One region of the Secundilactobacillus sp. MJ173 genome, then DNA from elsewhere that is predicted to be linked to it. Evidence: riboswitches for the same ligand, from Rfam matches in the RefSeq annotation. Region 1 holds a riboswitch; the other holds the start of a gene.
The links. A riboswitch is a leader RNA that binds a small molecule or an ion and turns the genes downstream of it on or off. The one in region 1 is predicted to bind thiamine pyrophosphate.
Positions count from the first base shown of each region.

Region 2: linked by a shared signal. The riboswitch ahead of cytX (putative hydroxymethylpyrimidine transporter CytX) and the one ahead of thiS (sulfur carrier protein ThiS) in region 1 are both predicted to bind thiamine pyrophosphate.

Region 1 is NZ_BAAKGN010000013.1:57,845-63,148, forward strand. Features, by position in the region: gene AC6H04_RS02065 (M20 family metallo-hydrolase) at 1-694, opposite strand, end outside; gene AC6H04_RS02070 (thiazole synthase) at 691-1,461, opposite strand; gene thiF (sulfur carrier protein ThiS adenylyltransferase ThiF) at 1,473-2,114, opposite strand; gene thiS (sulfur carrier protein ThiS) at 2,128-2,328, opposite strand; TPP riboswitch at 2,441-2,530, opposite strand; gene thiE (thiamine phosphate synthase) at 2,692-3,324, shown strand; gene AC6H04_RS02090 (flavodoxin family protein) at 3,396-4,157, opposite strand; gene AC6H04_RS02095 (RNA-guided endonuclease InsQ/TnpB family protein) at 4,311-5,304, opposite strand, start outside.
Region 2 is NZ_BAAKGN010000038.1:41,940-47,243, forward strand. Features, by position in the region: gene AC6H04_RS06405 (FAD:protein FMN transferase) at 319-1,263, shown strand; gene thiW (energy coupling factor transporter S component ThiW) at 1,498-2,004, opposite strand; gene cytX (putative hydroxymethylpyrimidine transporter CytX) at 2,047-3,231, opposite strand; TPP riboswitch at 3,308-3,405, opposite strand; gene rpsN (30S ribosomal protein S14) at 3,627-3,896, shown strand; gene AC6H04_RS06425 (putative metal homeostasis protein) at 3,916-4,038, shown strand; gene AC6H04_RS06430 (hypothetical protein) at 4,123-4,932, opposite strand; gene AC6H04_RS06435 (class I SAM-dependent methyltransferase) at 5,160-5,304, opposite strand, start outside.

The sequences.
Region 1 (5,304 bases):
CCATCGGGGTAGTGCCAGCGTGATTTGACTCGCCTTGAACGGTGACCGTCCAACGACGCTGACCAACGATGCCAGAAACTAAGCCAATCTGGTCGTGACTCGTAATCAGTCTAGGACCTTGCTCAACATGCAATTCGGTAAAACTAGCTGGAATCGCCGGTCGTTGCACCATCACGTTGGACAATGACTGCAGTTGGTTGACAGCATGATGACGAGCTTGTTCAAAACTTACACCGCCAGCATCGATTAACGCGGTCACTGATTGGTGAAGCGCATAGTATTTAGAACCGCTGAAGGTGGTGTTGAAGCGGCTACCTTCTTCTTCGCTAAAAGAAATGAGACGCAGGGTGTGCTGCGGTGTCCCCAGCCGATTTTTCAGTGCATTAATGGCTTGAAGGCCACCGAGCACGCCGTATAACCCGTCATATTTACCACCGTCAATGACGGTATCCATATGCGAACCAGTCGCAATCACTTGATCATCTTTACCGGGTAAGTCTAAGTAGACGTTGCCGTAGTTATCCACCATGGTGGTAAGACCGATTTGCTGACCGAAGTGGATCAAAGCCGACTGTGCGGCTATCCAGTTGGATGAATAGACCAAACGATTTTGACCAGTAGTGTGGTTAGAAAGCTGAATGATTTGCTGAAATCGGCGTTCAAAAGTCAGCCACTCATTAGTTTCACGAATCATTTGCTTAAGCCAGTTAACGGAGAAGAAGCGACCGCACCACGTTCAATAATGCGACCAGGACCGGCCAGATAGGCTTTTCGGCCAGCTTCAACACCGAGGCGAAAGGCCTCTGCCATGAGTGGAATATTTTGCGCGGTGGCCATAGAGGTGTTAGCCATGATGGCGTCAGCACCCATTTCCATCGCTGCGGCTGCTTCGCTAGGACGGCCAATCCCGGCATCAATAATCACCGGCACATCAATTTCATCAATCAAGATTTGAATCAGATCTTTGGTTGCTAAACCTTTATTAGTACCGATTGGAGCGGCTAATGGCATCACGGTGGCAGCTCCGGCATCCACTAACTGGCGAGCAACGTTTAGATCGGGCAGGACGTAGGGCATGACGATGAATCCTTCATTGGCCAATACTTCTGTGGCTTTGACGGTTTCGTTGTTGTCTGGCATCAAGTATTTTTTATCCGGGACAACTTCCAGTTTAATAAAGTTACTGCCACTGAGCTCTCGGGCTAAACGGGCGGTACGAATGGCTTCTTCAGCGTTGGTTGATCCTGAAGTGTTCGGCAAAATGGTAATCCCTTCAGGAATGTAGTTGAGAATATTTTCCTCGGCTGAATCCGTCCGACGTAACGCCATGGTGATGATCTGGGCCTTAGCCTGGTTGATGGCTGAATCAATCAGGTCATAAGAATATTTGCCGGATCCGAGAATGAAACGTGAGGTGAATGTGTGACCACCAATGGTGAGTAAATCTGCATCTTCAGACATGCTATTTCCTCCTAAATATTAGTTTCTCCTAAAATTAAACGGGTAATCATATTGGCTTCATGGCCGGCTGCAATCATGACTCGCGGTGCCATGAGCCCCTCTGCACCAGTAGTCGTGCCATCACCAGCAATGTAGAGGTTAGGGCGAACCTGCTTGGTTGTAATTGAGTTAGAACTGTGCGTGCCGGCCATCCCGGTAGCCATGACCATGGGTTTGTCAGGGAAAAATTCACTGGCAGCATCTAATAGCATGGCTTTGGCACTGGGATTGTCAAAGGCTTCACAGATAATATCGGCATCGGCAAAGAGTTCTGCTACGTTGTCATGGTCCACTTTTTGAACCAGCGTATCGATGGTGACGAAGGGGTTGAATTCTTGCAGATTTTGCTTAAGGGCAGTCACTTTATCCATGCCCACTTGGCTGAGTTTAAACTGCTGCCGGTTTAAATTACTCAGTTCAACCTGGTCGAAATCAATCAACGTTAAATGGCCGACACCGATACGAGCTAGTGCGATGGCGATGTTGGAGCCCAAACCGCCAGCGCCGGCGATGGTGACGTGGGCGGCGGTTAGACGGTCGGTGGAGTTAGCCACGTTACGGTCTTTCATCCCCTGATAAACATCCTCGATGGCCATTCCTTGAATGGTTGGCATAAGCAATCCCTCCTTAGCGTCCGCCGCCGACAAACGAAATCAGCTCCAGTTTGTCGTTTGGTTTAATCAACGTCTGCTCGTATTCAGGACGGTGGATAATCGTCCCGTTTAACTCCACGACAATGTTGTCGATGGGTGCTTCGCGTTGTTGTAAAAATGTGAGTAGGTTTTTGCCAGCAGCTTCCGCTAATGGCTCGCCGTTTACTGTAACCATAAAAAAGCCCCTTTCCGTTTGTCTACGAGGAAGGGGTTACATCAAGTCGAATTCTCAAAGCTATCCTGCATGAAAAAAGACCTTTCACGCAGGAAGGTCTTTGGACTGATAAATTCAGTAAAAGTTGTCTTCCTTCGGTAGTACAAACTACATCAGGTTCGATGGGTTTAATCTCAGCCAATTGGCACCCCAGACGAACTAACGTTATTTAATTTTTAGTTTGAGTCAGTTAAACGACTCATTGGTTATATTTATAAGCTAGAACATTGTGGAAGTCAAGCAAGAATATTCACGTGACAACTCAGAAAAATTTCGGTAGACTGTTGGCGAGAATTAAAAGTTCAGTCAATCTGGAGGCAAATAATGGAGATCAGTAAGCGACCACTTTACTTAGTTACCGATGCATTAGATTATTCCCAAGCAACGTTTTTAAACCGAATCGACGCTGCGTGTCAGGGTGGGGTAGACCTTGTTCAATTGCGCGAAAAAGACCTGACCAGCCTGCAGTATTTTCAGCGGGCGTACGCGGTCAAACAGATAACGGATAAGTACCGTATTCCACTGTTGATCGATGACCGGCTGGATATTGTTCAAGCGGTGGGAGCAGCAGGGGTTCATCTGGGTCAAAAAGATTTACCCGTTGACGTGGCACGACAGATATTAGGACCGGATGCCATCATTGGTGCGACCGCCAAAACGATGAATCAAGCTCGGTTAGCGGTTGAACAAGGCGCTGATTATCTGGGAGTAGGAGCAATTTTTCCTACAACCACCCACGTTGAAACCGTTCGAACCAGCGTTGATACGCTGAGGGCTATCAAGCAAGCAGTGGATATTCCGGTGTATGCGATTGGGGGGTTAAATGCCGATAACGTGGAGACGGTGAAGCCAGCTGGCGTTGATGGTGTGGCAGTTGTCTCAGCGATTATGAAAGCCGCTGATCCTTTAAAAGCGACTCAAAAATTACGGCGAAAGGTGATTGAAGTGACAAATTAAAAACGCTCATTGCAAAAAAAGAGCGTTTATTTGTAATATACAATTTTGATTATTGCTATATACAATATCTATTAACGTCGGCGATGTTTCACAATGGTAAAGAAATGCAAGATACTGGCTAGCAACACAAAGAAAATGACCACAAAGCTGACATAGATCAGCCAAAATTCACTAGCAGAAATCAAGTGAAATAAAAACTGGATGCCCATCGTTAAAAAGGCCATTACAGCAACCATGCAGAACAGTTCAATATAACGTTTCAATGTATTGTCATCTCGTTTCGGTTTAGTGATTAATTTGGTTCCCAATCGTTTACATTCAGCGAGTTTGGCAGCCGGAACCTGTTTCATGAACAGGGTGCCTGGCAAGACCAATTCGTTGATTTTAATGAGCCCTGCAGCAGACATAATTTTATCAATGGTACGAAAAGTGTTATCTGTGATACCAGAGACAAAGTTTTCAACTGTTCCGGCATAACAGCTGGTAATGCTCAGATAGTGTTTATTTTTGAACCGGTCTGGATGCGTACCCCCTTTATGATCAAAACGCACCAACCGGCCACGCATGCAATCGAGAAAATCCTTCATTCTACCGGCTAGGCCACCCCAGTATGTCGGTGCAGCGAATACCCAGACATCGCTTTCTAACAACTTGTCAGTGAGCTGGTCTAAAACTGGGTCGCGATGTTTCCCCTGATCAGGGTGGAATGGGTAGTCCTCCAAGTAAATCGTTTCCGTGACGTGGGGTGCCGGCACACTGTTTAAAACGGTGTTCAGCATGGTGGCAGTTAAGCCGTTTTGCCTGTGAGCTCCAAGAATCCCAAGTATTTTCAAAATAGTCCCCTGCTACTGATAACTTATAAAAAGTTATAGATTTTTCTTGCTTCTTCCTATCCTGCCTTGCACAAAACTCGCTAATACAGTTGATATGATAGTCCACAAGCGTTAATTCCCGGCTAGCCACCGGTACATTCTTTGAAGCCCGTTTTAGTAGGCTAGTTCAAAGTTTTCAGTATCCCTGATATTCAGGGCCGCATTAATATCACGATCGGCAGTATAATTACATTTAGGACATTGATAGGTTCGCTCACTTAGCTTTAAATCAACTTTCTTATAGCCACATTGATGGCATAACTTAGAAGTTGGTTCAAAACGGTGGGCCAAGTGCACTGGAATTCCTAACTGCTGGCATTTAGAAACTAATTTGATTCTAAAATTATAAAACCCTTGGTAACTAACAGCTTTAGCTAAATGCCGGTTTTTCATCATACCTCTAACATTCAAGTCTTCTAAGGCTACCCACTGCGGTTTGGTTCTCACTACAGCAGCAATAATCTTATTTTGATAATCTACCTGAATGTTGGTTAATCGTTGATATAAGCGTTGCACCTTCCGCTGAGTTTTAGCTAGATTAAAATCAGTAGCAGATTTCCCTTCTTTCTGTCTTCTAGCTTTCAGTGCATGATACTGACGGGACATTTTTCTTTGCAGGCGTCTAAGGCGTTTTCTGATGTATCTTACGCGACTGCTTTTATTCTGATTATGATACAGAGTACCATCATTTAAGATGGCAAATTCTTTTAGACCAAGATCAATACCAATTGGTTCGCCAGTCAGTGCTGACTTTGGCAGTTCAGCCTGTTCCACTAAACAGGTCAGGTAATACCGACCAGCCTTAATTTTAATCCGGCCTTGTTTGATAACGAAATGTTCTGAGTCTGTCGGAATGTAGCCCAACTCTTTCAAACGAACCCAGCCAAGCTTCGGTAACTTAATCCGGTGACGTTCGCAGGCAATCACTTGCGTATTACTGTTTTTAACAAAGTAGTAACTGCCTTGACCGCGCTTAAACGAACGCCAATGTGGGAAAACATTCAGCTTCTTAAAAAAACGCTTCATGGCAGTATCCGCATCAATAAAGGCCTGTTTAACCGATTTGGCATATAAATCCTTGATCCATATATCATCAGGGTTAGCTTCT
Region 2 (5,304 bases), on a different contig from region 1:
CCTAGGAGGTGACGTTGCTGTTTTAAGATTCCGTACATATGTATCGTTAAGACTAAATGGAGGACATGCGTATGAAAGAAACTACTGTAAAACGATGATGATCCCAGGTTCGCAAGCGAGTTTTGCTCATCAAGTAATCGCCATCCTGTCGACCATAATCAAGACATCTGAACGAACGATAGAAGTGCAAATTCCATTCTCTTAAGTTTAGATCTTTCATTATAGAAAGCGAACCGCGCTGACTGATAATATATTCAGTCAGCGCGGTTTTGTGTTATCTTAAACTCATAAGAATTTTATGGAAGGCGTGAACCCCAAATGATTCAAAAACAATATTATGGCTTGGGCACTGCCATCACCCTCTCGGTAAACGAACCAGCAACGACTGCTGATTTGGATGCTGGTAATGACCTTATCAAGCACTATGAGGATATTTTGACGGTTAATCGACCCGTTTCAGAAGTGATGTCCGTAAACCATGCAGCTGGTCAAGAACCGGTTCAGGTATCAGATATCACCTATCAATTGATCAAACGTGCCGTGGGAGTCAGCCAATGGCGCTTAGGCTTTAACACTGCCATTGGACCCCTGGTAAAACTATGGAAAATTGGCTTTGACGGCGCTAACTTACCGGCTGATTCAGACATTAAACAACGTCTTCAACTGATTGATCCAGACGATATCCAACTAGACGATCATAATCGAACCGTCTTTCTCACCAAAGCAGGAATGGAAATTGACCTTGGTGCCATCGCTAAAGGCTACATTGCTGATGCTGTCAAAACGTTATGGCTTTCTCGTGGCGTCGCGAGTGGCATTATCGACCTTGGCGGTAATATTTTACTGGTAGGCGACAGCAGTCATACTAATGGCTTATGGCGCATCGGTGTTCAAAATCCGTTGAAACAGCGTCATGTAGCCCTTGGCGTCCTTACCACAACTGCTAAGTCAATCGTCACTTCCGGTATTTATGAACGTTACCTAGTGATCAACGGTCACAATTACCACCATATGTTCGATTCCAAGACTGGTTACCCGATTCAAAACGACTTAGAAAGTGTCACCATTGTTAGCGATTTGTCCATTGACGGCGATATTTGGACCACTGAAGCCTTCTATCAAGATATCAATAAAGGGATCCCGTTAATTGAAAAACAGCCAGGACTAGACGCAATCTTTGTCACCCGTGACTTCAAGGTAGCTATCACTTCCGGTTTGAAAGACCACTTTGCATTAACGGACGATCAATACCAGATTATTTAGCGAATGAGAGTGTGACACAACTCGGTAGATTCCAGAATTTAACGCAAAAAACCGTATTCCGTCGAACTTTGTCGGAATACGGTTTTTTGCGTTAAATGGCCGGAATCTGAGTTGTGGCGCAGGTTTAGACTAGATTAAAGTATTGAACAAAAGCAAACTTTAAATTGTCTTTAAGTCAAGAAACCAAATGAAATTTTTACCAATATAGACTTATGGCACAACCTCATTTTAATACTACTTACTCAGCCTATTCATCTGTGGCTGAATCACCGTGGACCAAATACTCTTCAATAACACATAAGCAATCACCGCACCAACCAGTGCACTAAGGAAGAAACTTGGCACAAATAGCCAAAGTGCACCCTTCGCCCCTAATAGCAGTGCTGCAATTGGGTAAGCAACTATCGCACCTATGATACCAGTCCCAATCAATTCGCCAAACACTGCTGCAATCAGCCTTTTAGTGTATCTGAATAGCAAACCGCTTAAAAAAGCACCGAACATGCTACCAGGAAAAGCTAGAATCGTACCAGTCCCCAGCAAATTACGAATTAAGGACGTTAAAAACGCCTGTGTCATTGCCCACCAAGGTCCTAATAAGGCCCCAGATACAACGTTGATTAAGTGTTGCATTGGCGCAACTTTGGCTACACCCACTGTAAATTCAAATAAACTGCCACCGATTACACCTAATGCCACAAGAACCGAAGTTAGGGTTAAATAATAAACTCTTTTATTCATGCGTTTGCTCCTCTCTATTCTCCTGCATAGTCAGCCACTTACCTAATCCGTCATCAACGGGTACTTTTTGGTGACCACCCCTGTCAGATAAACGCCTAATACTAGCACTAGTAGCAAGAAGAAGGTCGTCCCCAAAAAGAAGTCCAACTTCTGCAACCACGAATAACCAACAACGCCGATTAGCCACCATAAAAAGTTTAATGGTAATGAAAGTCGTTGATGCATCAAGAAGACGCTGACAAATAAGATGGCAAATAGCGGTGTGAATACCGCCCCGATAGCGTATAAAAAGTTCTGGTAGTATGCCATTGAAACAAACAGTGCAATCAGTAAACCTAACACCGTAATCCCAATCGCAATCAAATTAACTGCTTTAGTCTTTACCAAATTAGCGATATTAGTAGCTGCCGAATAGGCATCCATGAAGGTCGTGGTTACCGTTGAAAAAACGATCACTAGCAGAGCAATCATCCCCATACTGGAATGCGAAAGCACGGTTGTAAAATTAGATTGGCCGGTTAAAATCACCGTGAAAAGTCCCAGTGAAAACATGGCCACACTGGCAATAAAGTAGCCGCTCACACTGGCCATACTGGTGCGAAACGGTCGATCGGTATGCTGAGTGTAATCGCCAATCAGTGGCAACCAGGAAAGTGCCATGGTCACGTTAAGTTCAACTGCACTGCCAAAACTCAATGGCGCGAGATCGGTACTATTTTGCAAGCGGCCCTCCTTCATAATGGTCCACAGCATCAGGATCATGCCAATGGCTAGTAAGACAACGATGACGTTATTCACTTTGAAAAGCCAGTCGTGATCCATTAATAGCCAAACCACGATCAACACCGCCACGATGAGTGACATCACCAATACTGATTGATAGTTGAACAACGCCTTTGATAGCCCATTCATCGCCTGTTGAGCATTGACGATCATTACCGCCGTCCACCCTAGTAACTGCAGCGCATTTAGCATTGAAAACAGCCCAACGCCCTGTTGCCCAAAAACCGTCTTAGTGGCTTGGATTGCCGTCCTATTCTGCTGAGCTGATAGATAACCAGCAGGTAGCAGAAAAACAAAACAGCCAATCACGTGCCCAACTAAGATCGCTAGCAAGCCGCTTTTCCAACCTAATGGTGCAATGAGTGTCCCGGTCACAATCTCAGCGATTGAAATCGCCGCACCCATCCAAAGCAGAAATAGCCCGCTTGGTTTCGTATTTCCCATTAAAAGCCCCTCTTCCAATAAAAAAGGTCCTTCAGCCGCAGTTAGTTCCGCGCACTGAAAGACCATCATTGTATATTGATGTTCACGTACACTTTCCTTCGCAAGTATTAACTATACAGGTTCGAAGGGACTAGATTCATCTATCTCAGCCATATGGCGCCCCTAGTGCATTTAATTTTCAGTTATTATTTTAGCACACTTCTCATTAATACGCGTGAATCGTAAAGCGTAATTATTACAGTTTAATTAAATCAAGTCTAATTAGTGGTAATTCGAATTGATTATTGGTAAATTATTACCATTGTTGTGACGGCATCAAATACTACTAACACCATTGACCTGGCAATTACTTAATGAATTTGTTGCACTAATATCACTAAGTCATTGGAGGAAACATGGCAAAAAAATCAAAGATTGCAAAGTATAACAAGCAACGTGAACTCATCGCAAAGTATGCCACTATTCGGCGTGAACTAAAGGCGCAAGGCGACTACGAAGCCTTGGCCCACCTGCCAAAGGACTCTAATCCTAATCGGCTACGTAACCGGGACGGATTAGACGGACGGCCACGCGGTTACATGCGCAAGTTCAATATGTCCCGTTTGAATTTCCGGAAATACGCTCACCTTGGTCAAATTCCTGGTGTCCGTAAGGCCTCATGGTAAAGTTATAAGGAGATCAATCATGGAAAAGACTGATATGGCTAGCGCTTACCGGCGACTTAAGAGTCCCAGTTTGAAGACCCGTAAACGGGCGATGAAAATCATCCGCGACGCTAAGCGTAATGCCGCTAATACGAAAAAGTAATTTTAAGCCTAAACAGGTTAAAAAGCGCCTTAGAATTGAAAGCTGACTTTATCAGCCAAATTCTAAGGGGCTTTTTTAATTTGATTAGCTTGGCACTACTTTAAAGTGAATCAGACTCCGGTCGTCAAATGAGCGATTGCCAGACACAGTACCCTTAGTTGACCGGTATTCATGGCTGCAAGTGGGATCATTTTGCAAAACCTCTCGTAGACTTGCCTCCGACTCAGCCAAATTACCTGCTGCTTTAGGATAGCCGTCACTCGCTAACACGATTTGGTGCTCCGCGTTTGATAGTGGGTAGACCTTTAACAGTGAATCTGGGATGGGCTGGCCGTTAAAGATCGCATAACCCCACTCGCTATCAGCTACATTAGCAAATTGAGTCGCCTTTAAAATCCACGGCAAAATAGCTGTACGACCGGGATCCGACTGCTTATCATCAGGGGATAGCCGCAGAACCAAACTGCGCATATTCGATAAAACCAAGTCACTTGGCTTGGGATTAGTTAGCAGCTGACCATCTAGATTAATTTGCGCATCACCAACCTGCCACAGTTCATTACGAAAACGAGAATAAACCACGGCAACGGCTTGCAGCCCCTGGCTATCACGATCAACTGGAAAATCAATTTGATGATAAAAAGTGACGAATGCTTGATTTACTCGCTCTATCAGCACTGACAACGTGGCGTTTTTAGGCAACCGTTCTACAACGCCAGCAATCATGGTAGACGCTATTTTTCCAGTTGTCTTACCCTGGTACTGAAACTTCGATTTACTGGTGACACCGTCAACGATGGCAATAAAATCAGGCGTATTGACGATGGTATCCTCACATTTTTCATCGTTCACTTTGCCTTGAACAAACGCTTCTAAGACTTGCACTGATACCAAAATAACACCTCCAACGATAGGTTCTATCACTATCATAGCGAGTTAAAGATAATTCTGTAAAATATTACACCCTAATTCGGTAATTTTACTAGTCGAATCGCGCCCTGAAACTCAGATTTCAGAATATAATACCTAAAAACGCCACCCCGATAAGAACCATCGGAATGACGTTTTTAAGTGCTATATTCTGGAATTTACCGAGCCTCGTCGCACACTCATTCCAGGATCTAACCGAGTTGCTTCACACCCGTTTTTTCTTTATCAGCATCATACATATACTGACGGGTCATTGGTAGGCCAGTACCACTTGGTGCTTTAACCAATAGGTATTGCATGACATCAATGTTGCCACCTTCAAATGAACCTGCGCAA